4 regions of the Ensifer sp. LC384 genome follow, and region 2 is predicted to be linked to each of the others. Evidence: riboswitches for the same ligand, from Rfam matches in the RefSeq annotation. Region 2 holds a riboswitch; each other region holds the start of a gene.
What was found. Region 2 has a riboswitch for cobalamin ahead of BC363_RS11655 (DUF1636 domain-containing protein). Riboswitches for the same ligand answer to the same signal wherever they lie in the genome.
Positions count from the first base shown of each region.

Region 1: it holds a riboswitch for cobalamin, as region 2 does, so the genes downstream of both, BC363_RS29535 (aromatic ring-hydroxylating dioxygenase subunit alpha) here and BC363_RS11655 (DUF1636 domain-containing protein) in region 2, are expected to answer to the same signal.
Region 3: it holds a riboswitch for cobalamin, as region 2 does, so the genes downstream of both, bluB (5,6-dimethylbenzimidazole synthase) here and BC363_RS11655 (DUF1636 domain-containing protein) in region 2, are expected to answer to the same signal.
Region 4: it holds a riboswitch for cobalamin, as region 2 does, so the genes downstream of both, nrdH (glutaredoxin-like protein NrdH) here and BC363_RS11655 (DUF1636 domain-containing protein) in region 2, are expected to answer to the same signal.

Region 1 is NZ_MBST01000067.1:58,814-66,027, forward strand. It holds gene BC363_RS29520 (BA14K family protein) at 1-158, opposite strand, end outside; gene BC363_RS29525 (GH25 family lysozyme) at 599-1,660, shown strand; gene BC363_RS29530 (hybrid-cluster NAD(P)-dependent oxidoreductase) at 1,705-2,802, opposite strand; gene BC363_RS29535 (aromatic ring-hydroxylating dioxygenase subunit alpha) at 2,804-4,048, opposite strand; cobalamin riboswitch at 4,154-4,356, opposite strand; gene BC363_RS29540 (DUF6656 family protein) at 4,673-5,272, shown strand; gene BC363_RS29545 (L-threonylcarbamoyladenylate synthase) at 5,360-6,334, shown strand; gene BC363_RS29550 (FAD-binding oxidoreductase) at 6,382-7,214, shown strand, end outside.
Region 2 is NZ_MBST01000011.1:99,252-106,465, reverse strand. It holds gene BC363_RS11670 (TrkA C-terminal domain-containing protein) at 1-26, opposite strand, end outside; gene BC363_RS11665 (bifunctional aspartate transaminase/aspartate 4-decarboxylase) at 205-1,857, opposite strand; gene aspT (aspartate-alanine antiporter) at 1,912-3,621, opposite strand; cobalamin riboswitch at 4,043-4,259, shown strand; gene BC363_RS11655 (DUF1636 domain-containing protein) at 4,367-4,780, shown strand; gene BC363_RS11650 (ABC transporter ATP-binding protein) at 4,803-5,612, shown strand; gene BC363_RS11645 (ABC transporter substrate-binding protein) at 5,609-6,562, shown strand; gene BC363_RS11640 (iron ABC transporter permease) at 6,638-7,214, shown strand, end outside.
Region 3 is NZ_MBST01000045.1:122,065-129,278, forward strand. It holds gene BC363_RS25840 (diguanylate cyclase) at 1-264, shown strand, start outside; gene BC363_RS35625 (hypothetical protein) at 261-404, shown strand; gene BC363_RS25845 (LacI family DNA-binding transcriptional regulator) at 452-1,477, opposite strand; gene BC363_RS25850 (phytanoyl-CoA dioxygenase family protein) at 1,578-2,771, shown strand; gene BC363_RS25855 (SDR family oxidoreductase) at 2,863-3,684, shown strand; cobalamin riboswitch at 3,791-4,000, shown strand; gene bluB (5,6-dimethylbenzimidazole synthase) at 4,045-4,842, shown strand; gene BC363_RS25865 (DUF2865 domain-containing protein) at 4,751-5,836, opposite strand; gene BC363_RS25870 (acyl-homoserine-lactone synthase) at 6,014-6,658, opposite strand; gene BC363_RS25875 (LuxR family transcriptional regulator) at 6,813-7,214, opposite strand, start outside.
Region 4 is NZ_MBST01000002.1:181,512-188,725, forward strand. It holds gene nrdF (class 1b ribonucleoside-diphosphate reductase subunit beta) at 1-89, opposite strand, end outside; gene nrdE (class 1b ribonucleoside-diphosphate reductase subunit alpha) at 107-2,260, opposite strand; gene nrdI (class Ib ribonucleoside-diphosphate reductase assembly flavoprotein NrdI) at 2,230-2,646, opposite strand; gene nrdH (glutaredoxin-like protein NrdH) at 2,663-2,884, opposite strand; cobalamin riboswitch at 3,185-3,410, opposite strand; gene BC363_RS04055 (LysR substrate-binding domain-containing protein) at 4,078-5,022, shown strand; gene BC363_RS04060 (aspartate/glutamate racemase family protein) at 4,980-5,717, opposite strand; gene BC363_RS04065 (ABC transporter permease) at 5,723-6,544, opposite strand; partial or broken gene BC363_RS04070 (ABC transporter permease) at 6,546-7,214, opposite strand, start outside.

The sequences.
Region 1 (7,214 bases), on a different contig from region 2:
CCGCCGCGACGCTCCATGCCGGGACGACGATACTGAATCTCAGTGGCATCCGTCTGCCGCTCAACACGTGGCGGCGTCGGCATGAAGGCCTGCGACGGTGCGGCCGAGGTCACCAAGACCGCAACGGCGATCACTGCGGAGAACCACTTGCCTGTCATTGTCTTCATCAAATCCTCCATAAAGGGCTCCATGCGTCGCTCCTGACGCGTGCGGATCGGCATGACAACTCCACTTTTGCGCGATTTCATCCCCGTGTCGATACCGATCCGGGGACATTCCTCAGCCGTGCCCCAACTGGTAAAAACCGAAATCGCCTCACAACGCATAAGTGACGGGTTTTGTTCCATGTTCGGCATCCGGGCCAACCCTTGCGCCCGCGCCGGCGCACGCTTGAGCCAAGACGCGATCGAGCGCATGGAAGCTGTAAAAAAGTGGCGCATCGACCGGCCAAATGCGCCGACAAGCCTCCGAAAGAAGCTCCTGATATACAGCCGTAGGTCTGTATACATTCGCGCCCGTCTCAAGCACAGTCGCCATGGGGACTGGGATTTACGATCAATTAACTGTCAATTAACTGTAGTGTCGGCAATCTCATTGAATGGCTAAGCGGTATATCTCCACCTTAAGGATGATTCTGCGCCTCGCGACCCTTCTGGGTCTGGCTTTCGCGGCGGCGAATGCACGCGCCGGCGAGCTGGAGCCCTGGAAATCGAAATCAAACGCCATCATCGTCGATGCCTATGAGATGAACAGCATCGACTGGGAGGTAATGCTGGCGGACAAGCGCATCTCCGGCTTCATCGCCAAGGCCTCCGACGGCTTGCCGGAAAGCTTCTCGTGCACCGGCGACCATGGCGGCGACACGGTCGCCCACTGCAAGACGATGTGGCGAAAGTACGCGGTCAGCCGCGAGCTCTACCAGACACGGCGGATGCTTGCCCGCTCCCATGGCCTGCTGTGGGGCGCCTATCATCTCGCCCGCCCGGGCAATCCGGTCGATCAGGCCAATCACTTTCTCGACTATGCCGATCCGCGCGACGACGAGTTGATGGTGCTCGACCTCGAGGGTATCGATCGCGAAAAATACATGTCGCTCGAAGATGCAGCGATCTTTGCCGGACACATCAAGACCCGCACCGGCCGCTACCCGATGCTTTACACCAACCACGTCACGGCGAAGTACATCGCGGCAAACCGCTCCAAGCATCGCCTGCTGTCGCGGCTTCCGCTCTGGTATGCCCGCTACAAGCCGGATATCCGTCAGGTTTTCCCGATGGGCAACTGGAACAGCTATGCGCTGTGGCAGTTCTCGTCGGGGATCAATTGCGGCAAACGCCGCTGTCCCTACCGCGTGCCCGGCACGCTCGACGACATCGACGTCAATGTCGCGGCGATGAACAGGACCGCGTTGCGATCGATCTGGGCCGGTGGGACGTTGCTGCCCGAAAAGCCAATGCCGTTGATTTTCGTAGCCATGGCCGATGAGGGGGCCGGCACATCCAGCGCTGCCGAGGCAGCGGCTACAATCGAAAGCCAACCCTTGCTCGTCAGCCGTGCCCAAGCTGTGAGCGCAGCCGGTGAAGGCGTCGACATGATGGCGACCGGATCGATCGATTTCGGCCGACACGACCGCGCGGTGCGGCTGGCGGCCAGCCGCTGATGGGCCGGCCGCGGGGAATACGCCCCCCGCGACCGTCACCACTGTCAGGCTTCGATCTGCACGTCTCCGAGCGGCCGGGAGCAGCAGGCAAGGATGTAGCCCTCGTCGATTTCGTCGTCGAGAATGCCGCCATTGTGGTTCATCTCGACCTCGCCGGCGACCTTCATCACCCGGCAGGTTCCGCAGATGCCGCCTTCGCAGGCCGCACCGATCCTGACGCCATTGGCCCGCGCCGCCTGCAGGATGGTCTGGCCGGGCCTGGCCTCGATCTCCTTGCCGCTCATGGTGAAGACCACCTTGGCACCTTGCGCGTCGGCGTCGGCTGCCGCCCCTGCCCTGACTGCGATCTCCTCGGCTGCCGGTGCTGCGGCCGGCTGGAAGCTTTCCTCGTGGTAGCGGCTCATGTCGAAGCCGGCCGCCTTCAAGAGCTCGCGCACGCCGCGCATGAACGGTTCCGGACCGCAGCAGAAAACCGTACGCTCCATGAAATCGGGCGCAAGCAGCGGCAGCTTGGCGCCGTCGATGCGACCGCGCAGCCCGTGCCATCCGTGCCGGGCCTCATGCCCCTCGACCACAAATCCGAGGTTCAGGCCGGACATCTGGCGCGCCAGCACTTCGAGCTCCGAGCGAAACAGAAGATCGTCCGGCCGTCGGGCGCAGGAAATGAAGGTGACGTCGGTCTCGGGAATGCAGTCCGCCATCCACCGCGTCATCGACATCATCGGCGTGACGCCGGAACCCGCCGATATGAAGAGATATTTTTCGCCGGGATGCCGCACGAAGCTGAAATCGCCGAGCGGGCCGAAGGCTTTCAGCCGCATGCCGGGCTTCAGATGATCAAACATCCAGCGCGTGCCGATGCTGTCAGCCTGTGCCTTGACGGTGACAGCGATCGACAGCGGCCGGGAGGGCGTCGACGACAGGGTGTAGGTCCGCATCACCGGATCGTCGCCAGCGACCGGTAGTTCGAGCGTGACGAACTGCCCGGGCAGATAGCGGAACCAGGCCGGCTTCTCGGGCCGGAAGGTAAAGGTCATCACATCGGCGGTCTCGACGACCGCCGATGTGCATTCGAGCATATGCTGCCTGTCGATCCAGACATGAAGCTCATCGAAGTGATGAAACGAGGATGCCATCTGCATGTCAGGCGACCCGGAAGAGCGGTGCAGCGGCGCCCTGCAGGCGCTGTTCCATGAACTTGCAGTACCACTCGACGAACTGCATCACGCCGCCTTCGTGATCGGGCGAATAGGGGCCGGGCTGGTAGGCCGGAGAACGGATGCCGAAGGCGTTCTCCTCGACGATCTGCCGGTCCTGGTCGTTGGTCTCGGTCCAGACATGCGTCAGTTCCTCGAGATTGTAGTCGACACCTTCGACGGCGTCCTTGTTGACCAGCCACTTCGTCGTCACCTGCGTCAGCTCGGGCCCGAGCGGCAGGACGCGGAAGGTAATGGCATGGTCGGCCAGCACATGGTTCCAGGTCGACGGATAATGGAAGAGCAGGAGCGTGCCGATATGCTTCTGGCTGACGTCTGCAGACAGCTGCCGCCGCACGGCGCGGGCACCGGACAGGGTGTAGCTCTCGGCATCATCGATCAAGGGCATGCGCGCCGAGCGGAACTGGCCGGTATCCGACATGCGGAACTCGCTCGGCAGACCGGCCGCTTCGCACTTCGCCCAGTGCGCGGCAATGACCGGATCATCCTTGGCGCCCTGCACACCGGTCGCCGTCGGCGCTTCAGGATAGGTGCGGCAGAGTTCGGGATGATTTGCGGCGCAATGGTAGCACTCGCGGTTGTTTTCCCAGACGAGCTTCCAGTTGCCCTTCTCGATGATCGTGCTTTCGAAGGCGACCTTGGTTTCGCCGAGACGATGCGGGGCGAGATAGGGCGCGACCATGTCGCGGAACGGGGCGAAATCCATCGGCTGTTCGGACAGATTGATGAAGATGTAGCCGCCGACCGTCTCGCAGTGGATCGGCTTCAGGCCGTGGGCGGCCTTGTCGAAATCCTCACCCATCTGACGGGCGAAGAGCAGCGTACCATCAAGCTCGTAGGTCCACTGGTGATAGGGACAGACGAGCTTGGCCGAGGAGCCCTTGTGCTGCGAGCAGACGCGAGAGCCGCGATGGCGGCAGGAGTTGTGCAAAGCGCGGATCGTACCCTGCCGGTCACGGACGATAACGACGGGATAGTCGCCGACCTGGACGGTGAAATAGTTGCCGGCGCGTGGGATCTCGCAGTCATGGCCGATGAACAGCCAGTCCTTGTACCAGATGCTTTCGAGATCCTGCCTGTAGTAGTCGGGGTCTATGTAGAAGGCCCGGTCGAGGCTGTAGCCGTCGCGTCGACCCTTCAGCTTGCGGAGCATATCGCCCTTGATGTCCATGTCCTGTCCTCGTTCGCCTTGTTTCGGAGAGGCAGGACTGGAACCCGCGCAGGCGCATTGCCTGTGCGATCACGGCTCCGATCCGGCTGCCCGCCGCAACCCGTTACGGTCTATTCGCGTCAAGGCTGGTTTCCGGGCTCAGGAGCCGTCCGCAAGGACCAGCCCGGCGCCTTCCCGGACGATACCGTCCAGTGGCTTTGTGCCGAGGCTTTCGCTCCACCACCGTTGCGGGGGCAGCGCCGGGATTTGACCGGCTTCCCAATTCTCCGCCCTCCCTAAAAGGCGGCACCTTGAGTAGGGATATCTAATCGCGGAGCCCGCCGTCGCAACTGCCGATTAACGACATCCGATTCCAGAAAGACGACACCGCCCATCGAGTGTCCGAAACGCCTCATGCTTGATCATTTTTCATTGTAAACAATGGGATAGATCAAGGATTGGGCAATTGTCGCTTTTTCCGGCAAGGCTTGCGTGAAAGCGCGTGACCTTCGCCAGTTTGCGACATGCCTTCTCGTTTCGCTGAGGCGGATCCCCGCACGTGCGTGAAATCTTCCATTAACCATAATGCATTAGCGTCGCCTGACGGAGAAACCGGCCGAACCGGCAAACAGCGCATTGAAGTTCATGGCAAAGCTCAAATACTACGACGCCGCAGCCGAGAAGCTGCCCACGATCGCTCCGAAAGTGGCGGCCCATACGGAATTCCTGCGCACCGGCCGGATCGATCGACGCCAATGGTCGCAGCGCGAACGGCGTTATCTGAGCTATGACGAGGTTGCCGAGCGCACCGGCCACAAGCTGACGACCGCTGGCGAAACGACGCACAAGCGGATCAACGGCTTCCATACCTCGATCCAGTTTCCGAAGATGATCTTCCACCGCACGCTCGCCGGCCGGCCGCATCTGGGATATTGCCACGTGACGGCGGCCAGGACGCATCTCGCCCAATCCAAGGACGTCACCTGGTCGTTCTATTTTGCCAACTTCTTCTGCGACCTCGGCGACGAAAAACACTTCTTCGAACGCATCCAGACCGGCTATTCCCGGATGTATTTCGCCGTCGCCATTGAACCCGATGCGCAGGAGGGTCAGATGACCATCAATCGCAGCGTCCGCGACAACGGGTTGATCTTTCGCACCGACGACCCGAAGGTTGCGCTCAAGAATGTCCTGATGCTTGGCGCACGCGACGAGGCACTGAGGCGCATCATCCGCAGTCTTTGAACAGCCGACCCGCATCCCTTGAAGAAAATCGTTCTGTTTTCGACGTGGCTCCTTTAAGGAAGCCTCGGAAAGGGAAACGGAAGCGACATGGCCGAAATCATCGATACACGGACCGAGCCGGAACGGGCGATCGAGCGTGCCTGCACCGTGCTTGCCGAAGGCCAGCCCGTCGCTATCCCCACCGAGACGGTCTACGGCCTGGCAGCGGATGCCACCAATCCGGATGCGATCAGCCGCATCTATGAAATGAAAGGGCGTCCGCGCTTCAACCCGCTGATATCGCACGTGTCCGATATTGCGATGGCCGAAGCCCATGTGACATTCGACCCATTGTCCCGGCGCCTGGCCGAAGCCTTCTGGCCTGGACCGCTGACATTGATCCTGCCCCAGCGCGCTGCAAGCTCCGTGCATGCGCTCGCCTCGGCCGGCCTCGACACGCTCGGCATCCGCATGCCGGACGGTTTCTCCCGTCGGGTGATCGCCCGTTTCGGCCGCCCGCTCGCGGCCCCCAGTGCCAATACCTCGGGCAAGATCAGCCCGACCAGTGCTGCCCATGTTGACGCCGATCTCGGCCCACGCCTCAAGCTCATTCTCGACGCCGGCTCGGCGGAGATCGGCCTTGAATCGACGATCATCAAGGTTGAGGACGGGGCGCTGCATCTGCTGCGTCCGGGCGGTCTCGACGTCTGCGAAATCGAAAAATTGACGGGCCTTGCCGTCTCGAGGCCCGAGAGCGCCGGAGCGACGATCGAGGCGCCTGGCATGCTCGCCTCGCATTACGCGCCGGGTGCGGCGGTACGGCTTGCGGCCGGCGACGTGCGCCCGGGAGAAGCCCTGATCCGCTTCGGCAATGCAGCGCTGCCGGGCGAAGAACACGCCGCGATCGTGCTGGACCTCAGCCCGGCAGGCAGCCTGCGCGAGGCGGCTGCCAATCTTTTCGACTATATGAAGAGGGCGGACGCCAGCGGTGCCGCAACCATCGCCTTCGGCCCGATCCCTTCCGAAGGGTTGGGCGAGGCGATCCTCGACCGGCTGCAGCGTGCGGCCGCCCCCAGAGACTGATCGACCGACACTGAAGCGCCGGCGGGCGCATTTGCGAAGGCAGGGCCATGACGACGACGCTCCCCTCTCCCGAACTGATCGCCTCCTTCATCGACATCGTCGGCAGCGCCAATGCGCTGACGAACCCGGGAGACCTTGCGCCCTATCTCATCGAATCCCGCGGGCTCTATAAGGGCACCACCCCCATGGTGCTTCGCCCCGGTTCCGTCGAGGAAGTGTCGCGCATCATGAAGCTTGCAACCGCGACCCGAACGGCAATCGTTCCGCAGGGCGGCAACACCGGCCATGTGGCGGGTCAGATCCCGCGCGAAGGCAAGGCCGATATCGTCCTGTCGCTGCAAAGGCTGAACCGGATTCGCGATCTCGACCCCGTCGGCAATGTCATCGTTGCCGATGCCGGCTGCATCCTCGCCGACATTCAAAAGGCGGCCGACGACAACGACAGGCTGTTTCCGCTTTCGCTGGGGTCGGAAGGCTCGGCCCGCATCGGCGGCAACCTATCGACCAATGCCGGCGGCACGGCAGTGCTTGCCTATGGCAACATGCGCCAGCTTTGCCTGGGCCTTGAGGTGGTGCTACCGACTGGCGAAGTCTGGGACGGGCTGCGGCGGCTGAAGAAAGACAATACGGGCTACGACCTGCGCGATCTGTTTATCGGTGCCGAAGGCACGCTTGGCGTGATCACCGGCGCGGTGCTCAAGATGTTTCCGAAGCCCCTTGGCCATCAGGTAGCCTTTGCCGGCGTCGGCAGCGTCGAGCATGCGCTGGCTCTCTTCGACAAGGCGTCAAGCCTCTGCGGGACCGCGCTCACCGGTTTCGAACTGATGCCGCGGCTTGGTGTCGAGTTCACGACGAAGCACATTCCTGATGTGCGCGATCC
Region 2 (7,214 bases):
AGGCTATTGAAGATGGTGTCGAGCACGCGACGATCCTTCCCGTTCCACCTGCCGAAGACGGGTGCCTTCAGCCGGACGGTGCGCTGGTCACTGGGTTGGCAGGGACTTTCGTGCCTGCCGGAATCCGGGGATGCTTCTGGGCGCCAGGCCTGGTCAAACAGGCGAGGGGCGGCCGACCGCAGAGTGGCCGGCCGCCTCGTTGCGCTAGCTGATCTTGAGACCCTTTGCCGCCTGGTACGTCTGCACATAGCCGCGCGCCACGGAGCGCACGGCACGGCCGATCTGCGAATAGGCCTCGTCGTTGAGGTTGGCGAAGGAGACGCGGGCCGACCAGTTCGGCGCATCGAAGCCCGAGCCGTTCAAGAGAACGATGCCGTGATCCTCGGCGAGCCGGAAGGGGATGTCGAGTGGGTGGATATTGTCCTTGACCCAGTCGACGACATCCTGGCCCACATATTTTCGTAGCCAGAACTCGAAATCGATGATGCCGTAATAGTGGTCGAAATAGATGCCGGGATTGGACTCCACGCCCATGCCGTTGACGAGGTTCCAGAACCGCTTCTCGCAGATGGCGATGCAGGCCTTCTGATAGAGCTTCTCCACGTCCATCAGCTCGACAAGGCTGAAGAGCGACATCATGACCTGCTGGGGAAGCGACAGACCGGCGGTGTGGTTGAGGGCCACGTCGCGGCTGTCGGCGACGATGCGGTCGATGAACTTGACCTCGCGCGGCTTCGGCGTCATCGCCTTGTAGCGCTTTTCCAGCAACTGCTGGATCGGTTCCGGATGCGCCTTGATCTTCTCCTCGAAAATGTTGTCCTCAGCAACCGCAATCACGCCAAGGCGCCAGCCGGTGCAGCCGAAATACTTCGAATAGGAATAGACGCCGATCGTGTTGCGCGGGAGATGACCGAGCAAGGACTGGAAGCCGGGAACGAACGTGCCGTAGACGTCGTCGGTGAGAACGATCAGATCGGGACGCTTCGTGTTGACGAGATCGACGAGGCGCTTGATCGAATCGGGATCGAGCGCGACGGCGGACGGGTTGCCGGGATTGACCAGGAACAGCGCCTTGACTTCGGGGTTTTCGAGTGCCTTGACATCTTCGTCGGTGAGTTGGAACCGGTCTTCCTGCTCGGCGCTCACATTGATGGTCTTGAGGGTATAATCCTCAAGCTGCGGCATCTCGAGATAGGGCGTGAAGATGGGCGTGCCGAGCGCGATCGTGTCGCCGGCGTTCAGGATGCGCGCGTTCTTCAAGGCCTTGAAGATGTAGCACATGGCCGCGGTGCCGCCCTCGACCGGATAGAGGTCGAACTTCACGGCCGGCCGGTGACCGGCGCACATCGCCCACATGAGATACTCATGCGTGATGATTTCGTTGTGATGCAGCGCCCGGTCCGGAACGGGATAGTTGTCGCCGATGATCGAGTCGGTCAGTTCGTGCACGAAGGCGTCCGGTTCAAATCTGAACGTCTTGATGGCAAAGGCGACCACGTCGGACAGGGTCTTTGCGGCGGGAACACCCTCGTCCTCCTCGTCCGTATCGGCGACGGTCTGAAGCTGCTTCTTGATCCACTTCTGGAACCGCGCATGGGCACCGTCCTGCGGCGGCATGCCTGCCACGCCCGCCTTGGGGTCGTAATAGGCCCGTTTCGCCTCGGTCAGCGCGAACTGGCCGAGCAGGAAGAAGGCTTCGCGCGCCCGCGTCGCCGTCCAGTTCGGATTGCCGCGGCCGGCGTTCAGGAATGCCTTGGTGGATTTTTGAGCGCTCACCTTGGCGAGCTTGATCAGTTCGTCCTTGATCTCGAACGGGCTGAGATCGGAGATACTGTCGTAGAATTTTCTGTCCAACATGAACCACACTCCCAATAAAGGATGTTCCCTGTTTCTCGGAACGATGCTCTTAGTTTACGGCCCGCCGGAGGGTGCCAGCAGGATGACGATGACGAGACCGAAAATGGTCAAAAGTGTATTGCCGATGGCATAGGGCATGCCGTATCCCAGCGCCGGAACCTTGCTCTTGGCCGCTTCCTGAATCATGCCCAGTGCCGCCGTTGTCGTGCGCACTCCGGCGCAGGCGCCAAACAGGATCGCGGGATGAAAGCGGAAGACGTAGTGGCCGATTAGGACCGAAGCGATCATCGGCACGGACGTCGACACGATGCCCCACAGGAGCAGGGAAATGCCGACCTCCTGCAGTCCCGCGACAAAGCCCGGGCCGGCGCCGATGCCCACGACGGCAATGAAGATGTTCAAGCCCAGAGTGTTCAACAGCCAGAGCGCCGGAGACGGGATTCGGCCGAAGGCAGGGTAGGTGGTGCGAAGCCATCCGAGCACAAGGCCGGCGAGAAGCGCGCCGCCCGAGGTGGACATGCCGATCGGTATGCCGCCGATCGTCAGCGTCAGGGCGCCGATCATGGCGCCGATGAAAAGCCCCCAGCCGAGGAAGGCAATGTCGGTCGTTTCGACCGGGCGATCGGCAAAGCCGAGTGCCTTGATCGCGGCTTCGACGTGTCTCCTGGCGCCGCCGAGGGTGACGATATCGCCGCGTTCGACGGTCGTGCCGGGCAGGACCGGGATCTCGACCAGCGAGCGCATGATCTTGCGGGCATAGACGCCGCGCGCCCAATCTTCGGTGCTGACGTCGGCGAGCGTCCTGCCGGCGAGCGCCTTGCTGGTCACGTAGACGTCCACGACCTCGGCTTCGGCGTTCAGCAGTTCCTTGTCCTCGACCTCAAGCAGCTTGGTATCCAGGTTCTCGACGAGCAGGGCGCGTCTGCCGGAAAAGGCGACAACGTCGCCGGGCTGCAGCACGGTGTTGCCGTCCGCTTCGATGATCTGGCCGCCGCGCCGCAACCGTTCGACGAAGACGCGGATGCCGGGAAGCAGGTTCTTGACCGGCGTTCCGGTGAGCCCGCTCGCCTCGTCGACGCGATAGGCCCTGAGGCTGAAATCGTGGTAGGCGCGCGTGATCCCGGGTTCGCCGCTCTCGGATCCGCCGCCGAGCTTCGCCTCATATTCCTTGCAGGCGGCAGGAAGATCGATGCCGAGAAGCTTGGGGCCGAGCTGCGCCAGGATGATCGCCGAGCCGATGGTGCCCCAGATATAGGTCACCGCATAGGCAATCGGGATCTGATCGGTGTAGGTCTTGGCTTGTTCGGCGCTTAAGCCCATCGCGTTGATCTGATCGCTGGCAACGCCGATGGCCGCCGAAATCGTCTGAGAGCCTGCATACATGCCGGCGCCATAGCCGAGCGGCAGCCCGGCGATGAGCGCGCACAGATACGGGACGATCAGGCACAGCACCAATACCGATAGGGCGAAGAGGATCTGCTTGGGGCCGTCCGTGCTCAGGCCGCGAACGAATTGGGGGCCGACGCCGTAGCCGACGGCAAACAGGAACAGAAGGAACAGCGTCGACTTCAGGTCGCCGGAAACCTGGATCCCCAATTGCCCGATGACGACACCCGCCAGAAGCGTGGCGGTGACATTTCCAAGGTTGAACCCGGCGACCTTGATCGGACCGATCAGGAAACCAATGCCGAGGGCAAGAAAGACGGCCACGGGAGGATAGTTTCGAAGCGTCTCAACGAAAAAATCTATTGGGTTCACCGTCATCCCTTTCAGAAAGCTTGGTTACCACTACTCGCATCCGGGATTTACACGGACAGGTTGGATACTGCGTCGCGCGAGAACTGCTGTCGTCGACGAGCGAAATGGAGACAATGCCGGCGTGGATTGCCTTACTGAAGGACGCAATCACTTATTTTGAAAGCACATCACTGATTGTGCTTGTCTTCAAGTACGTAACAGTAACGGATGACGTTACGGGCTGTCGCTTGCGGTCATTGGAAACCGGCCGCAGGCTTCCGTGGTTCTTCGGTGCACTATGATGGGCTCCTAAAGGTCGGTGCTCGGCAAGCTCATTTTCGGCTTGCGTTATGTTATGATATTACATAACTAAATGCACATGAAGATATGCCGCATGTTGATATGCCTTGGCCGATCCGTTCCGGCGGTTGTCACCTCCGCCGAAGTGTGCGACGAAGGCTTTGATGGTGCTGCGACCGCGACAATGCGGAAGCGGCTGAAAAGGGAACACGGAACGGACGACCCGAATGGGGCCGAAACCGTGGCTGCCCCCGCAACTGTGAGCGGAAAGCGCATTCACACCATGTCACTGGCGATCAGCCGGGAAGACGTGGATGCGCGGCGACCCGCGAGCCAGGAGACCTGCCATCGAACCGATCAACCACAACGGACGGGGTGTTCCGATGGAAAAGAACTGGTTTTTGCGCGACGGCCATCCGTCATCAGACCGCTTTGCCACATTCTCTCCGGACCAATCCGGCGGAGAAGAGATATGGCCAATCCGGCATCCCGACAGCACAAGATAACGGTCTGCACCGATTGCCGTTTCACCGGCGGCCCCTGCCGGCCGGGCGCGGATCTGATCCAGCGGCTGAACCGCAGCATTGCGGCGCTCGGCGAGCCGCTCGACCAGGATTTTTCCATCGCTGGAACGGTCTGCATGGCCGCCTGCACAAGGCCTTGCACCATCGCCTTCCAGGCAACGGGAAAGGCGACCTACCTTTTCGGCGATATCGCGCCCGAGGAGGATATCGACGATCTCGTTTCCTTCGCCACGACCTATGCCGGGCGAGGCGACGGCATGACGCGGGCGGCCGAGCGGCCGCGCGGGCTCAACGGCAAGACGCTGGCGCGCATTCCGGCAGCGCTGCTGGTCTCCGAAGACATCGGCGGGCATTTCCAATGATGGCGCGGAGAGGGATGAACCGATGAGCTGCGCCGCGACAGGGGCCGGCCTTCGGGTCCGCGCCTTGGATTGGGGCCCGCGCCCGGAGCTGCGGCTGGTCCGCGAGGTCGACTTTGCCATTGCGCCCGGCAGCCGCCTTGCCATCCTCGGCCCGAACGGTGCCGGCAAGACGTCGCTGCTGCGCTGCCTCTATCGCTCGGCCCAGCCGATAGCGGGCACGATCGAGGTCGATGGCGTCGACATCTGGGCGATGACGGCGCGCGAGGCGGCCAAGATCATTGCCGTCGTGCTGCAGGAGATGCCGAGCGATTTTCCCTTCAGCGTGCGCGACGTGGTGATGATGGGGCGCATTCCCCGGCGTGAAGGCATGAGCGGTTGGACAGCGAAGGATCGCGAGACGGTGGCACATGCGCTCGAGCATCTCGATCTCACCCACCTTGCCGGACGGCAATTCTCCACGCTTTCGGGCGGCGAGAAGCAGCGGGTGCTGATCGCCCGGGCGCTCGCCCAGCAGCCGCGCATCATCATCCTGGACGAGCCGACCAACCATCTCGACATCCGCCACCAGCTCGAAATTCTCGACCTGTTGCAGACGCTGCAGCTGACGATCGTCACCACGCTGCACGACATCAACCTGGCCGCCGAATTTGCCACCGACGTGGCGATCCTGACGGAGGGCCGCATGACGGCCTTCGGCCCGCCCGAAGACGTGCTCAACCCGCAGGCGCTTTCCGCCGCCTTCGGCGTTACTGCCACTGCCCACAGCAACGCCGTTACCAGCGGCGCGCGCTTTTCCTTTTCACTCGCTCGACAGGGATCGATGTCATCATGAAGACCTTATTCGCCAGCTCCGCCCTTCTGCTCCTGACGCTTGCCGCGACGCCGGCGCTTGCCTTTCCCGTCACCGTCAAGAGCTGCAACCGCGAGGTGACCTTCGATGCCGCCCCCAAGCGGGCCGTCTCCAACGACGTCAATCTCACCGAAATGATGCTGGCCCTGAAGCTGCAGGATCGCATGGTCGGCTATACCGGCGTTTCCGGCTGGAAGACGCTGGACGAAAAGCTGCGCGAAGGCGTCAAGGCCCTGCCGGAGCTTTCGGAGAAATACCCGACCAAGGAGGTGCTGCTCAATGCCGACGCCGATTTCTACTTTGCCGGCTGGAACTACGGCATGAAGGTCGGCGGCGAGGTGACGCCGGAAACGCTCGAACCCTTCAAGATCAACGTCTATGAGCTGACCGAATCCTGCATCCACGTCATGGCCAAGGGCAAGCCGACGATGGACGACATGTTCGTCGATCTCCTCAATCTCGGCCGCATCTTCGGTGTCGAGGATCGGGCCCAGGCGCTTGTCGACGGCTATCGCGCCGATCTCGACAGGATCGTCACCGGCATTGGTGTCATCGAGCGTCCGACGCGCGTCTTCGTCTATGATTCCGGTGAGGAGAAGCCGTTTACATCGGGCCGTTTCGGCATCCCGACGGCGATGATCGAGGCGGCTGGCGGCGTCAACGTCATGGACGACGTGGAGAAAAGCTGGACCGAGATTTCCTGGGAGCCGGTGATCGACAAGAACCCCGAGGTGGTGGTGATCGTCAACTATGGCGAGGTGACCGCCGAGCAGAAGATCGCCTTCATGAAGAGCAATCCCGCCTTTAGGAACATCGATGCCGTCAAGAACGACCGCTTCGTCGTGCTCGACTATGTCGAGGCGACGCCGGGGCCGCGCAACATCGACGCCATTGCGCGGCTTGCCGAGGCCTTTCACGGGCAGGCGATGTAAGCTGAGCGACCAGCCGGACGCGCGCCGACCGGCGCGCTTCTCCTATTCTCATCGAAAACTCACCATGGACGGACTGTGAAGATCACCACCGCCTTTCTCGCGGCGCTGCTGTTGTTGTGCCTGACGATCACTGCCGCAGTCTCATTGGGGTCGGCGCCGATCCCGGTCTCGACCGTCTGGTCGATCATCGCTTCAAAACTTTCGCCCGGCAGCGTTGACGTCGTCTGGTCGGCCGGCCGCGAAAGCATCGTCTGGGACGTGCGTCTGCCGCGGGTCGTGCTTGCCGGGCTTGTCGGGGCGGGGCTGGCACTGACCGGCGCCGTGCTGCAGGCGGTCACCCGCAATCCGCTTGCCGACCCGCACCTGCTCGGTGTTTCCTCCGGCGGCGCGCTCGGCGCGATCATCGCGCTCCTGCACACCGGCCTCATCCTCGGCCCTGCCACGGTGCCGCTGTTTGCCTTTGCCGGCGCGCTGGTCGCGACCGCGCTTGTGGCGCTCGTCACGCGCGTTCTCGGCACCAATGCAGACAGGCTGGTGCTTTCCGGCGTCGCCGTCGCCTTCACCTTGACGTCGATCGGCAACCTGATGATTTTCCTCGGGGACCCGAGGGCGGTGCACACGGTGATCTTCTGGATGCTCGGCGGGCTCGGCC
Region 3 (7,214 bases), on a different contig from region 2:
GCATCCGAACTTGCTGCCGGTCTCATCGTCGATGCGCGGACGCCGATCGAGTTCGAGGGGCAGATGCTGCGCGTCGGCGGCAGTGTCGGCATGGCCTTTGCGCCTAGGCATGGCCGCACGGCCCGCGCGCTGTTGGCAGCTGCCGACGAGGCGCTCTATCTCGCCAAGCGACGAGGACGCAATCGTGTCCAGACGGCTGATGACCTTTTGCCAGAGGACAAGATTTGGTCGCACCAAGAGACGGCCAGGCGTGAGGCCAGTTGAGGGTGTCAGTCCGACGTCGTTCCATCGGCGTGATCGAGCGGCCGCGCATCGAGACCTTCGCGCTGTCGGACTGGGCGGCGGCCCATGCCCGGCTCGAAGGCCGGCGTTTTTCCGGAAAGATCGTGCTTTTGCCTGAATGAGGAACAAGCCCCGCTTGGTCGCGGGCCTGTCTTTTCAGCCACTCGGCTCAGGCAACGGGCACATTGTAGGGCGTGATCACCTCGACGGCGGAGAGCTGGCTGCCGCTGAGCTTTTGGCCGGCGCCGCTTCGTCGGGCGAGAATCGCACGGAAGGTCATGCGGGCGTCGCTGCGCAGATCATGATGCAGGACGAAATGGATCCGGCGTTGGCGCAGCAGCGCCAGATTGTCCTGGTCGAGATCATGGGCGATGAACACGGCGCAATCGCGGCCGAGGCGCTCGAAGGCGGCCAGCACGGCGCGGTTGCCACCGCCGATCGAATAGGCGGCGTTGATGTCGGCGTGCTCTGCAAGCGCCTTGGCGGCGAGCACACCCGTCTCGGCGTCCTTGCCGTAGCCTTCGCTGATCTCGACGATGCGGATCGCCGGATAATGTTCGCGCAGCACCCGGCGAAAACCGATCTCGCGTTCCTCCTCGCCACGGAAGCGGCTGCTTGAAATCGTCACCAGTACGGTCGCGGCGCTTTCGGCGAAACGTTCGCCGAGGAGATAGGCAGCCGTCTCGCCGGCCGCGCGGTTGTCGGCGCCGGCATAGGCGGTGCGTGCCGAGTTCGGCAGATCGGTGACAAGCGTGATGACCGCAATTCCCGCCTGCTCCAGGCGGGCGACAGCGCCGACGATTTCGGGCACATCAGGTGCCTTCAGCACGACGCCGTCGGTGCCGCGCAGACGGATGCGATCGAGCAGTTGCGCGATGTCGTACGGGCGCATGGTTTCGGCGAAGTGGAAACGGCAACGGAAGGTTGTCGGCATGAAGGTCGGCGCCTCGGCTTCGAATGCCTGCCTAACCGCCTCGGTGAAGCGTTCCGGCGCCTCCATCACGATGTCGATCGCGCGCTTCTGGCCCTGAACGTCCAATCCGGATTGCTGCTTCTCCAACTCTCGGATGGCGGCTCGCACCCGCGCTTCGGTCTGCCGGCGTACGCCAGGACGACCATTCAAGACGCGATCGACGGTCGCGGTGCTGAGCCCCGCTTGAAAGGCGATGTCCTTGACCAGAAACGGATGAGCCAACGACGATCCCTCCTGATGGTTTTTTGATGGATTTCTGCTCTATATCACGATTTTGCGGCGCCTATAGTCGGGACATCGAAAGTTTCTGAGGAGGAGCGGGATGAAGACCGACAACAATGCGCGCCAGCGCCTCGGCCGCGTGTGGCTGAGTGAGGATGCCTGCGACATCGAAGCGTTCCGGGCCGAAGTGGAGCGCCGGACAAACCTTGCGGACTATCCGCACGCGCTCGCCTGCGAGAAGAATGTGCTGATCTATGACAGCGCCAGGCTGGTTGCTGCCTGCGCCACGGCCGAGGGACGCCGCGCCGCCTTGGCCGAGATCTGCGAGGCGCTTGCGACCGGGCCCGGCGTCGCGGTGTTCAAGCGCGCTTACGCAGACACGACGGTCATCGATGCCGCCAGCGGTATTTTCGGCGCCATTATCGATGAGCAACACCGCACCAACAGCGGCGGCGGCGATCACTTCGCCAAGCCCGGTGCCAACGACCGCATCTGGAACTCGCTCGAAAAGCACTGCCTGAAAAGCCCTGAGAGCTTCGCCGCATATTACGCCAACGCCATTATAGCGCTCGTCAGCGAAGCCTGGCTTGGTCCGAACTATCAGATGACGGCACAGGTCAATCGCGTCAATCCAGGCGGCGCATCGCAGTCGGCCCATCGCGACTACCATCTGGGCTTCCAGACCTCTGATGTCATCGAGCAGTATCCGGCGCATGTGCACCGGCTATCGCCGGTGCTGACGTTACAAGGGGCGGTTGCCCATTGCGACATGCCGCTTGAGAGCGGCCCGACGCTTTTCCTTCCCTATAGCCAGACCTATGTGCCCGGCTATCTCGCGCTGAAGCGCCCGGAGTTCCGTGCCTATTTCGATGAGCATCACGTGCAGTTGCCGCTGGAAAAGGGCGATGTCGTCTTTTTCAACCCGGCGCTGTTCCATGCGGCCGGCAGCAACCGTTCGACCGATATCAAGCGCGTTGCCAACCTGCTTCAGGTGTCGTCGGCCTTCGGGCGGGCGATGGAGACTGTCGATCGCGTCAAGATGAGCGCGGCGCTCTACCCGGCGCTTGCGGCCCTGATGGCATCGGGCACGCTTTCGGCCAGTGAGGCGGCCAATGCGATTGCGTCCTGTGCCGAGGGCTATTCCTTCCCGACCAATCTCGATCGCGATCCGCCGCTGGGCGGCCTGGCGCCGAAAACCCAGGCGCAACTGATGCATGAGGCGCTTGCGGGCAAGTGGAGCGATGCGGATTTCCGAAGCGCGCTTGACGAGCAGGCACAGCGCAAACTGAGCTGAAGGACAGGCATAGATATCTCAGGTCCCCGGCGCTCTGCGGCGGGGGCCGTTTTCCCGTTTCGATGAGACATTCACTCCTGGGAGGACTTTCATGACCGAGCAATATGGCCGTCTCGACGGCAAGATCGCCATCGTCACCGGTGGTACGCAGGGGCTGGGCGCAACGATCGCCAGCCTGTTTGCGGAACGTGGCGCGCGAGGCGTCGTCATCTGCGGACGCAACGCGGCCAAGGGCGAAGCGAAGGCCGAGCAGATCCGCAAGGCAACCGGCGCGCAGGTGCATTACGTCGAGGCCGACCTAGAAAAGGTCGAGGATGCCCGCAAGGTCGTCAGTGCCTGCGACGCGACATTCGGGCGTGTCGATGCCCTGGTCAACGCGGCGGCGATTACCGATCGCGGTACCATTCTCGACACCAGCCCCGAGCTGTTCGACCGAATGTTCGCCATCAATGTCCGTGCGCCCTTCTTCCTGATGCAGGAGGCGGTCAAGGTTATGCGCCGCGAGGGCACGCAGGGAACGATCGTCAACATCGGTTCGATGTCGGCGATGGCCGGGCAGCCGTTCATCGCCGCCTATTGCTCGTCGAAGGGCGCCCTGGAGACTCTGACCAAGAACACCGCCTATGCGCTGCTGCGCAACCGCATTCGCGTCAACGGCCTCAATATCGGCTGGATGGCTTCCGAGGGCGAAGACCGCATCCAGCGCGAGTTTCACGGGGCGGCTGCCGACTGGCTCGAAAAGGCCGCCGCCAGCCAGCCCTTCGGCCGCCTCGTCGACCCAAAAGAGGTCGCGCGTGCCTGTGCTTATCTGTCGTCGGATGAATCCGGACTGATGACGGGTTCGGTCATCTGCTTCGATCAGTCGGTCTGGGGCGGCTATGACGGCTCGCCGCATCCGGTCGCGCCGCTCTGACAGCGAGCGGCACGGGCGGCGGGTCGCAAACATCGGTCGCTGCCGATTGACCTTGGGACTGCCGGGGCCGCCATCTCGGGTTTGCTTGTCTTTCCATTCCGCCTGTGTCCATATGGCACCGTCAGGTGCCCGCGATGCGGGAGAATCGGGAATCCGGTGTCACTCCGGAACGTGCCCAACGCTGTGACGGGGACGGCTGCCTCTAGGGATTTTGAGCTTACTCAAGGTCTTGCCACTGGATCCTCATGTGATCTGGGAAGGTGAGGCGGCCGGTTGATCCGAAGTCAGAAGACCGGCCTGGCAAGATGGACCGATATCCGCGCGGACGGCGGAAGGTTGTGCATTGTTGGGGATCGAACGATGCGGACTGACGCGAATGGCGGCCTTGCAGCCGCCGAGGCCTTTTCACCCGACGAGCGTGAAGCCGTCTATAGGGCGATCGAGACGCGCCGGGATGTCCGGGACCAGTTCTTGGCCGAGCCTTTGCCCGACGATGTGGTGATGCGCCTGCTGAATGCCGCGCACCGCGCGCCGTCGGTGGGTTTCATGCAGCCATGGAATTTTGTCGTCGTGCGCCGGGCAGAGACCCGCGAGCGAGTATGGCAGGCCTTTTCGCGCGCCAACGATGAAGCTGCACTGATGTTTGACGGTGATCGCCAAGCGAAATACCGCTCGCTGAAACTGGAGGGGATCCGCAAGGCACCGCTCAGCATCTGCGTCACCTGCGACCGCACGCGCGGCGGGGCGGTCGTTCTTGGGCGCACCCACAATCCGCAGATGGATGTTTATTCCACCGTCTGTGCCGTGCAAAATCTGTGGCTCGCCGCGCGCGCCGAAGGCGTCGGCGTCGGCTGGGTCAGCATCTTTCACGAAAGTGAGATCAAGGCGATACTCGGCATTCCCGATCACATCGAGATTGTCGCCTGGCTTTGCCTTGGCTTCGTCGACCACCTCTACCAGGAGCCTGAACTTGCGGTGAAGGGTTGGCGCCAGCGGCTGCCGCTGGAGGAACTGGTATTCGAGGAAGGTTGGGGAACGCGACGCGGTGCGGAGTCCGGCACGCTGATCAGTTGTTCTGGACCGGCTGGTAGCCCGGACCCTTCGGATGGCGTAGATCGATCGACGTTTCCTCCTGGGGAAGGAACGTCGGGCCGATGATCCGCACCTTGCTCTTGGCGGGATCGTAGGGGCGCTCTTCCGTAGCCGCTTTGGCGGCAGCGGCTGCCGCTTCCTTCTTGCCTTCGATGACCATGATCGACGATTCGCTGCTGCCGGTATTGCCGCCGCCAGCCTTGGGCGTTGTGGCCGCCGTCTTTGGAATTCGGCAGCTGCAAACTCCGGGCTTGCCGACGCCACGCGTGCGATAGGCGAAAGCGTTCGGCAGTTCCGTATAGGGGCGCCCCGTCGAGGCGGAGACCATCTGGTCGCTCTCTTCGGTTGCAAGCTCGTGGAAGAAGAGTTCAGTTTCCGCGTCCGGGCAACGGGCGCGGCAGGCCTGCTCGTCGCGGGCGAAATCCGCCGGGCTCGCCTCGGACGAGATCGGGAAGAAGGCGCCGTCACAGGTGCGTACGCACATGGTGCGAAGCGTGCCGGAATAGACGCCGCTTTCCGGCGGGTAGGTGCCTGCTTCGTGGTCCCGTAGCATCGGGCCGTAGGATTCGTCCGGCGGCAGATCGCGCAGGATGTTGCGATGCGTTTCCGGCTCATCCGGGTCGGCGCTGGCGAACTCCTCGCGATCGCCGTAACAACCGTTGATTTCGAGCGCGGCCAGGATGCGTCGTCGCGTATCGTCGCCATCGCCTGACATGAGCTGCTGGCGCTCTGACTTGAGGATGCGCAGATTGTCTTCCATCTCGGCGATCAGGCTGTTGATGTCGGCGCAGATATTCGGGTCGCCGCCGTTGAAGACGACGACGCTGCCCGTGCCGCAGCCGGCGCGTCGGCGGTCGTTGCGCGCCCGGCGCAACTCGATGTTCTGCCTGGAAATCGCGCTCGCATAGTCGCGCGTGTCGGCCGTTGTCGCGATGGCGGCGGGGAATTCGGCAAGCCGGGTGTTCAGGCGGTCGCATACGCTGGAGGCCAGCGCCTGATCGGCCAGAACCAGAAGCAACGGCAGGCTCGCCGCCGCAAGGGTTTTGATGTTCCGGAACAAGGCGAACGTCTCTTCCTGCAACCGCACGGGCGCCACCCTTGTTGTGCGGGATCGGTCGCCGCCGGCAATTCCTGTTTCCGCCCTATCATAAGGCTTGTCGCCGCCGGTGCAACGACAAGCCTCGCATTGCGTTAACAGCTCCGTCCGATGGGAGGAACGGACGGTGCTGATCCGAGATCAGGCGGCGCGCGCCGTTTCCAGCGACATCGGCCGTTCGAGAACCGTACCGTCGATCGCTGCTACTGCCTTCATGGTACTGAGCAGCGACGGCGTCACCTCCCAGGCGACTGCCACGGCATAGACTGAGCCGATCCGGTGCGGGTCGGCGATACGCTCGCCGGGGCAACCCATGCGGCGGAACATCCGCTCGAGGAAGACGTCGGTCACCGTCACGATATGGCTGATACCGGACGCAAGTCCGAGTTCACCGACACCACACATCAGTTCTGCGGCGGCCACGGTCACCTGGTTCGAGGCGCGGTCCTGGGAGATCCCCGGGTCGATGCAGAAGCGGCTCGATTCCCAGATCGAGGCGCTGCGGATCTGCGGGTTGTCACCAAGCAGGATTGGAAACGTATCGTCCAGCATGTTGGGGCCGAGCGTCGGCAGCAATCTCAGCGATCCGCGCAGCTTTCCCGTCTCCGGCGAATAGGACAGCACATAGAGCGGATTCGACTTGTCATAATTGTCGATCTCCCATTCCCCATCGGTCTGCACGTCCCATTTCAGGAAATCGTGGAAGACGCGCTTGCGCAGCTTGAACATCTCGTCGATGGCCTGTGGGTGCTGTCCGCGTGTCCTGCCGTTGAGGATCCTGATCATCGTTTTCTCCATCCTTGTTTTGGGGGATGGCGCGATGCTGTCAGTCCTGCGGCAGTGACGAAACTGTCGGTAGTGACAGTTCCTGAAACGGCTTTTTCCCTCTAAATTTCGATGGGTTTTCAGATGGGCGAAGGAGGAGCGTCTTGGAGCGGGATCAAACCGTTGGGATCAGCGCATGGCGAACGGCCTGCGCCACGGCCTGCGTGTTGGAAACGACGTTGAGCTTTCGGCGGGCGTTGGTCATGAAGAAACGCACGGTGCGTTCGGAAATGCCGAGAATAGTGGCAATCTCCCAGTAGCTTTTACCGGCCGCCGACCAGGTCAAAACCTCGGTTTCACGGCCTGTCAGGCGCATTTCGCGCGTGTTCAGCCCCCCGGTCATGGCTGCATTCTCAAGCATGCCGGCGTGAAACAGGTTGGCGGCGAGCTGGAAGTCGCGCAGGTGGTTGCGCCGATAGATCGACCACTCTGCGGCCGACATGTTGACGTTTATGGCAAGCAACGCCATGCGGCCGGCCGGCGAGGGCAGCGGCAGGGCGACACCTTCACTGGAAAG
Region 4 (7,214 bases), on a different contig from region 2:
AGATCCTTGTCGTCTTCGATCCGGTTCCAGTTGATGGCACGGACCAGGCCCGGGCGTTTGGCGGCTTTCGCCTTGAGTTGAACGTTCATTATCGTTTTCCCGGATGTCAGAGCGTGCACGAGACGCAGCCCTGCACCTCGGTGCCGGAGAGCGCCATCTGGCGGAGGCGGACGTAGTAGATGGTCTTGATGCCCTTTTTCCACGCGTTGATCTGCGCGCGGTTGATGTCGCGGGTCGTGGCCGTATTGCGGAAGAACAGGGTCAGCGACAGGCCCTGGTCGACGTGCTGGGTCGCGGCGGCATAGGTGTCGATGATCTTGTCAGGGCCGATCTCGTAGGCGTCCTGGTAATATTCGAGGTTGTCGTTGGTGAGATAAGGGGCCGGGTAATAGACGCGGCCGATCTTGCCTTCCTTGCGGATCTCGATCTTCGAGACGATCGGATGGATCGAGGATGTCGAGTGGTTGATGTAGGAGATCGAGCCGGTCGGCGGCACGGCCTGAAGGTTCTGATTATAGAGGCCCGAGGTCGTCACGGCCTGCTTGAGTTCCAGCCAGTCCTCCTGCGTCGGAATGTGGACACCGGCGGTTTCAAACAGTTCGCGCACCCGCTCGGTTGCCGGCTTCCATTCCTGTTCGGTGTACTTGTCGAAATATTCGCCAGAAGCATATTTCGAGTTTTCAAAGCCCTTGAAGCTCTCGCCGCGTTCGATCGCGATGCGGTTCGAAGCGCGCAGCGCGTGGTAGGTCACAGTGTAGAAGTAGATATTGGTGAAATCGATGCCTTCTTCCGAGCCGTAGAAGATACGTTCCCGGGCGAGATAGCCATGCAGGTTCATCTGGCCGAGGCCGATCGCGTGGCTGTCGTCATTGCCCTTCTCGATAGAGGGGACCGCGGCGATGTGGCTCATGTCGGACACCGCCGTCAGCGCGCGGATCGAGGTCTCGATCGTCTTGCCGAAATCGGCGCTGTCCATCGCCGCGGCGATGTTCAGCGAGCCGAGGTTGCAGGAAATGTCCTTGCCTATGTGCTTGTAGGACAGGTCGTCGTTGTAGGTGCTGGCTTCGCTGACCTGCAGGATTTCCGAGCACAGGTTGCTCATGGTGATGCGGCCGGCGATCGGGTTGGCGCGGTTCACCGTGTCTTCGAACATGATGTAGGGATAGCCCGACTCGAACTGGATCTCGGCCAGCACCTGGAAGAACTCGCGTGCCCTGATCTTCCTCTTGCGGATGCGGCTGTCGGCGACCATTTCCCGGTATTTTTCGGTGACCGAGATGTCGGTGAAGGCAACGCCATAGACGCGCTCCACGTCATAGGGCGAGAACAGGTACATATCCCCGTTGTTCCTGGCGAGTTCGAAGGTGATATCGGGAACGACGACGCCGAGCGACAGCGTCTTGATGCGGATCTTTTCGTCGGCATTCTCCCGCTTGGTGTCGAGGAAGCGCATGATGTCGGGGTGGTGGGCGTTGAGGTAGACGGCACCCGCTCCCTGGCGGGCGCCGAGCTGGTTGGCATAGGAGAAACTATCCTCCAGCAGCTTCATCACTGGAATGATGCCCGACGACTGGTTCTCGATCTGCTTGATCGGCGCACCCGCCTCGCGGATGTTGGTGAGCGACAGCGCCACGCCGCCGCCGCGCTTCGACAGCTGCAGCGCCGAATTGATGCCGCGCGCGATCGACTCCATGTTGTCCTCGACCCTCAGCAGAAAGCAGGAGACGAGCTCGCCGCGCTGCTTCTTGCCGGCATTGAGGAAGGTCGGGGTCGCCGGCTGGAAGCGGCCGGAAATGATCTCGTCGACCATGTCGCGCGCTAAGGCCTCGTCGCCACGCGCCAGCGTCAGCGCCACCATGCAGATGCGGTCTTCGTAGCGCTCGAGATAGCGCTTTCCGTCGAAGGTCTTCAGCGTGTAGCTGGTGTAATATTTGAAGGCGCCGAGGAAGGTCGGGAAACGGAACTTCCTGGCATAGGCGTGATCGAACAGGTCGCGCACGAAGTTGAACGAATACTGATCGAGAACCTCCTGCTCGTAGTAGCCTTCGACCACGAGGTAGTCGAGTTTTTCGCGCAGGTTATGGAAGAACACGGTGTTCTGGTTGACGTGCTGCAGGAAGTACTGCTTTGCCGCCAGCCGGTCCTTGTCGAGCTGTATCCTGCCGTCCTCGTCGTAGAGGTTCAGCATCGCGTTCAGCGCGTGGTAATCGAGCGCCGCTTCCGTCGCCTTCAAGGGGCGTTCGAGTGTTGAGACGTCCAAAATCGTTCCATCCCGTTTTTGACATTGGCGACGTCCTCATCGGTGCCCAAGAGTTCGAACCGGTAGAGATAGGGCACCTGGCACTTGGCCGCGATCACGTCGCCGGCGATCCCGTAGGTCGCGCCGAAATTGCAGTTGCCCGCGGCAATCACGCCGCGGATGTGGGAGCGATTGTCCGCATCGTTGAGGAAGCGGATCACCTGTTTGGGCACGGCCCCCCTGCCGTCGTCGCCGCAATAGGTCGGCACGACGAGCACATAGGATTCCCTGACGTCGAGCGGCGCATTGGCCGTGCTGACGGGAATGCGTCTGGCACGCAGGCCAAGCTTGCCGACGAAGCGATGGGTGTTTTCCGAACGGCTGGAAAAATAGACGATCAGCCCCATCGCGACGCGCCTCGCTTTAGGAAAGCGTGCTGATCTTGTCGGGGCGGAAGCCGGCCCAATGGTCCGGACCGGCGACGACGACGGGAAGCTGCATGTAGCCAAGGCCCTTGACCGTCTCGAGCGCGTCCTCATCGATCGAGATGTCGATCACCTCGTAGTTGACGCCCTGACGGTCAAGCGCGCGATAGGTTGCGGTGCACTGGACGCAGGCGGGCTTGCTGTAGACGGTGACGTTCATTTCTTCCTCGTTTGGTCGGCTGGAGCTGGGCATGAAAAGGCATGCGGATACGCAGAAGCGATCCGGCGAAATGCTGGGGCTGGCATGATTGCGGCCTGCTCGGATCGAAACGAGCAGCGCAGTTCTTTGTCAGATGCGCGGGTTCCCGCGCCTCTTCATTGGCGAATGACAGGAATTCGATGACGCGGACATGACGTCACCCCGAAGTTGAAGACGGCGCTTCCGGGGAGACGTCGAGACAATCAGGCAGGGTTCATCCTGCCTCAATTACACCTCTGACCCCTCCGGACACCCCGCCCGTGGACGTTTATCGATCGAGGCAGGTCTCCTGGCTCACGGGTCGGTGCTTCTGTCCTGGCCTTCCCGAAGCTTCATGCTTCAGTGGCCGAATGCTGGACAGTCGCTCGCCGTTTACAGTTGCGGGGGCAGCCACGGCTTAGCCAAGCGAGATCGCTACGACGCACCGTATTCCCATCTTCGCTCCCAATCCTTGCGAATCGGAAGAACCTCGAACACTAGATATAGTATATGTTGTGAAAATCGCGTCAATAGGTTCGATGCCGCAGCAGTCCGTCAGCGTGGACAATATTTTCTCGGGTGTGGATAACGGCGAGTAAACGACGGCGCCCGCACCAGATCGACATGCAGCCAGGCGGCCGGCCGCGCCGTCGGTATGTTGTCGCCGATTGGGCCGAAATAGGTTGCAGGCATAATCGTCTTCGACAGTGCCGCCGCAAAAGCGGCAAGATCAATCGCACAAGGAAGTGCTTATGTCTGTATTTTGCTTCTCCCGTAAGCCTGCGAGGCTTGAGGCGGCGGGATGCGGCGCGACGTCGTGATCTGGTCCGCGAGACGAGGACGCGCTGCCCGGATCAGAACCCGGTGCGCGCTGCCAGGGAACGGCAATGTCGCCGGCACGTGCCCGGATACCCTCATTGTCGCGCGTGAGACCGATATCTCTCAGCTGGAACTCGCTGAATGCATCGATGGTTGTCGTGGCGTCGGCAGCATTCCTGGCCGCGCTCAGGACATGGCGGATGATCAATCGCAGTGCGCTAAGCATTGCTAACCCCTTCATTTCTGCGGTGATTTGTTCGCGAGAAAATTGAAGATTTTGATGGTTTCGCGCAAAGCGATTTCTCGCATGCTGCCATAAAGAATGCTTATCTCAGCGCATGAGCAAGATTCCCCCCATGAGTGCGGTGCGCGCCTTTGAGGCCGCAGCCAGGCACCTGAGTTTCACCCGCGCGGCGCAGGAGCTCGGCATGACGCAAGCCGCCGTCAGCTACCAGATCCGCCTGCTGGAGGATCGCACCGGCACGCCGCTCTTTGTCCGTCTGCCGCGGGAAGTGCGGTTGACGGCTGCCGGACGGCAGCTTGCGCCGAAGGTGACCGAGGCGCTCGACCTGTTGGGTACGGCCTTCTCCGAGATTGCCGACAAGACCGAACATCACCTGCACATCTCGGTGCTTCCGACCGTCGTCTCAAGTTGGCTTGGTTCCAGGCTCGCCTCGTTTCAGACAGCCCATCCAAACATCAGCATTCGCGTGCACATGTCCACGGAGCTGATCGACTTCAAGCGCGATGCGATCGATCTCGTGGTGCGCAGCGGCAACGGTGACTGGTCGGGCAATGACGTGTTTCCTCTTTTCCCGATCGAATACATGCCCGTCTGCACGCCGACGTTCCTGGAAAAGCATCAGCTGAAGGATCCCTCCGACGTTCTCAGGGTGAGGCGCTTCGGCAACGCCAGCTGGTGGCGGCGCTGGATGACCGAAACCGGCGTGGAGCCGCCGGCAAGCAACGGCACCGAACTGATCTTCGACGTCCAGGCGATGGATGTGGCGACGACATTGCACGACCATGGCATTGCCATGGCGGTCTCGACCTTTCTGATCGAGGAGCTCCGCAGCGGAAAACTCGTCCGGCCGTTCAACCATGTGGTCAGGGATGGCCGTGCCTATTGGCTGGTCTATCCGCAAAGCCATCGGCGACAGAAGAAGATCCAGGCGTTTCGCGACTGGATCATTGCCGAGGCCGCTGCGTCGAATGCGCTGCTGGCCGCCGTGGCCGGAGAGCTTCCCTCGGTACGGTCTCAAGCCGACATCGGTGCGAGCGCGCTCACAAGACCTGAATAGGATTTGCTGAGCGGCGGAGCATAGGAGCCGCGCTTGCTGGTCGTCAGTCCTTGCGACACCAACGCCTCGGCCTGCTTGACGGCTGCCGATACGCCATCGATGACCGGAACGCCGTATTCGGCTTGAAGTGCGCGCGCGAGATCGGCCATCCCGGCGCAGCCAAGCACGATCGCCTCGGCGCCGTCCTCAACGAGCGCCAGCTCGATTTCGCATCGCAGCTTCGCCAACGCGGGCGAAGCCTTGTCCTCAAGCTGCAGCACCGCGATGTCCGCAGCGCGAACCTTTGTCCGGGCGCCCATCCCATAGCGTATGACTAGGTTCTCGATAAGCACACGCGACCGCTCGAGTGTGGTCACGACGGTGAAACGCTGGGCAAGCATGGCGGCCGTCGCCACAGCGGATTCGCAGAGCCCGACCACGGGGATGCGGGCGAGCGCGCGGGCTGCTTCCAGACCAGTATCGTCGAAACATGCGATGACGGCGGCGTTGGCGCCTGCCGCTTCGCCGTCCCGGATTTCGGTGAGCAGGCCCGGAAGCGCGATCGCGCCGTCATAGTGGCCTTCGATCGAAGCCGGTCCGGACTTGGACGTCCTCGCGATGATCTCCGTGCTCAGGCCCGCAACGGCACGGGCTGCGGCCGCCGCCTTCTCGGTCATGGATTGGGTGGTGTTCGGATTGACGACCAGAATGCGCATCGAACCTAGCTCACTTTTGCCTGCCGCCGACGAAGCGTCAGAATGACGGCAAGCGCGACGAGGATGATGGTAAAGGAGAAGAGCGTCGTGACCGTGCCAAGCGCATAAAGCACCGGTGTCGTCACGTTGGTGGTCATCCCGTAGATCTCAAGCGGCAGGGTGTTGTAACTGCCCGACGTCATCAGCGTGCGCGCGAACTCGTCATAGGAGAGCGTGAAGCCGAAGAGGCCGACGCCGATGAGGCTCGGGGCAATCATCGGAAGCACCACGTGCCGGAACGTCTGCCACGGTGTGGCGCCGAGGTCGCGTGCCGCCTCTTCATAAGCCGGCGAAAAGCGGTTGAAGACGGCAAACATGATCAAGACGCCAAAGGGTAGGGTCCAGGTAAGATGTGCACCGAAGCCGGAGGAATACCAGGCGGGCTTCAGGCCAAACTGCTGGAAGACGACACCGATCCCGAGCGAGATGATGATCGAGGGCACGACCAGGCTGGCAACGGTCAGGTAGAAGAGGGCCGTCGCCCCCTTGAAGCGGTGGCGAAAGGCAAGGCCGGCAAGCAGCGCCACGACGACATTGACCACCATCACCATCAGTCCCAGCGTGAATGAGCGGCGGAAGGACGCGCCGAAGTCGCCGACCGCCTGTTTCTCGAAGAGGTTGTAGAACCAGTGCAGCGAAAGTTCGTTCAACGGAAATGTGAGACCGCCATTCGGCCCCTGAAAGGACAGGATCAGCACCGCCGACAAGGGCCCGTAGAGAAACAGCACGAACAGGGCGAAGAAGCCCGCGAGCAGGTAGAAATCCAGGGTGCGCCGCTCATGGTTCATCTCAGAGTTCCTTTCGGATATCGACGACCCGAAGCATCGCGGCGACCATCAGGAGCACGACGATCAGCAGCACAACCGCATTGGCGGCCGCAGCCGGATATTGCAGCAGTGACATCTGGTTCTTCATCATCAGCGCGACCGAAGCGCTCTGTCCGCCCGACATAACTTGAACCGTCGAGAAGTCGGCCATGACGAGGGTGACGATGAAGATCGAGCCGATGGCGATGCCGGGCTTGGCGAGTGGCAGGATGACGTTCCAGAGCACTTGCCGGCCGCTGGCGCCGCAGTCGCGCGCCGCTTCAATCAGCGAACGGTCGATGCGCATCAGCGTGTTGAAGATCGGCGTCACCATGAAGAGCGTATTGACGTGAACCATGGCAAGCACGACGGCAAAATCGGAATAGAGCAGCCACTCGATCGGTTGCGGAATGATGCCGAGGTCGATCAGCGTCGAATTGACGAGGCCATTGCGTCCAAGCACCGGGATCCAGGAGATCATGCGGATGATGTTGGAGGTTAGAAACGGCACGGTGCAGATGAGGAAGAGCACCATCTGCATGGTCGTCGTGCGCACGTGGAACGCGAGGAAATAGGCGACCCAGAAGCCGATCAAGAGTGTGAGGCACCAGACGAGGGCGGTGAATTTCAACGTGTTGAGATAGGTCTTCCA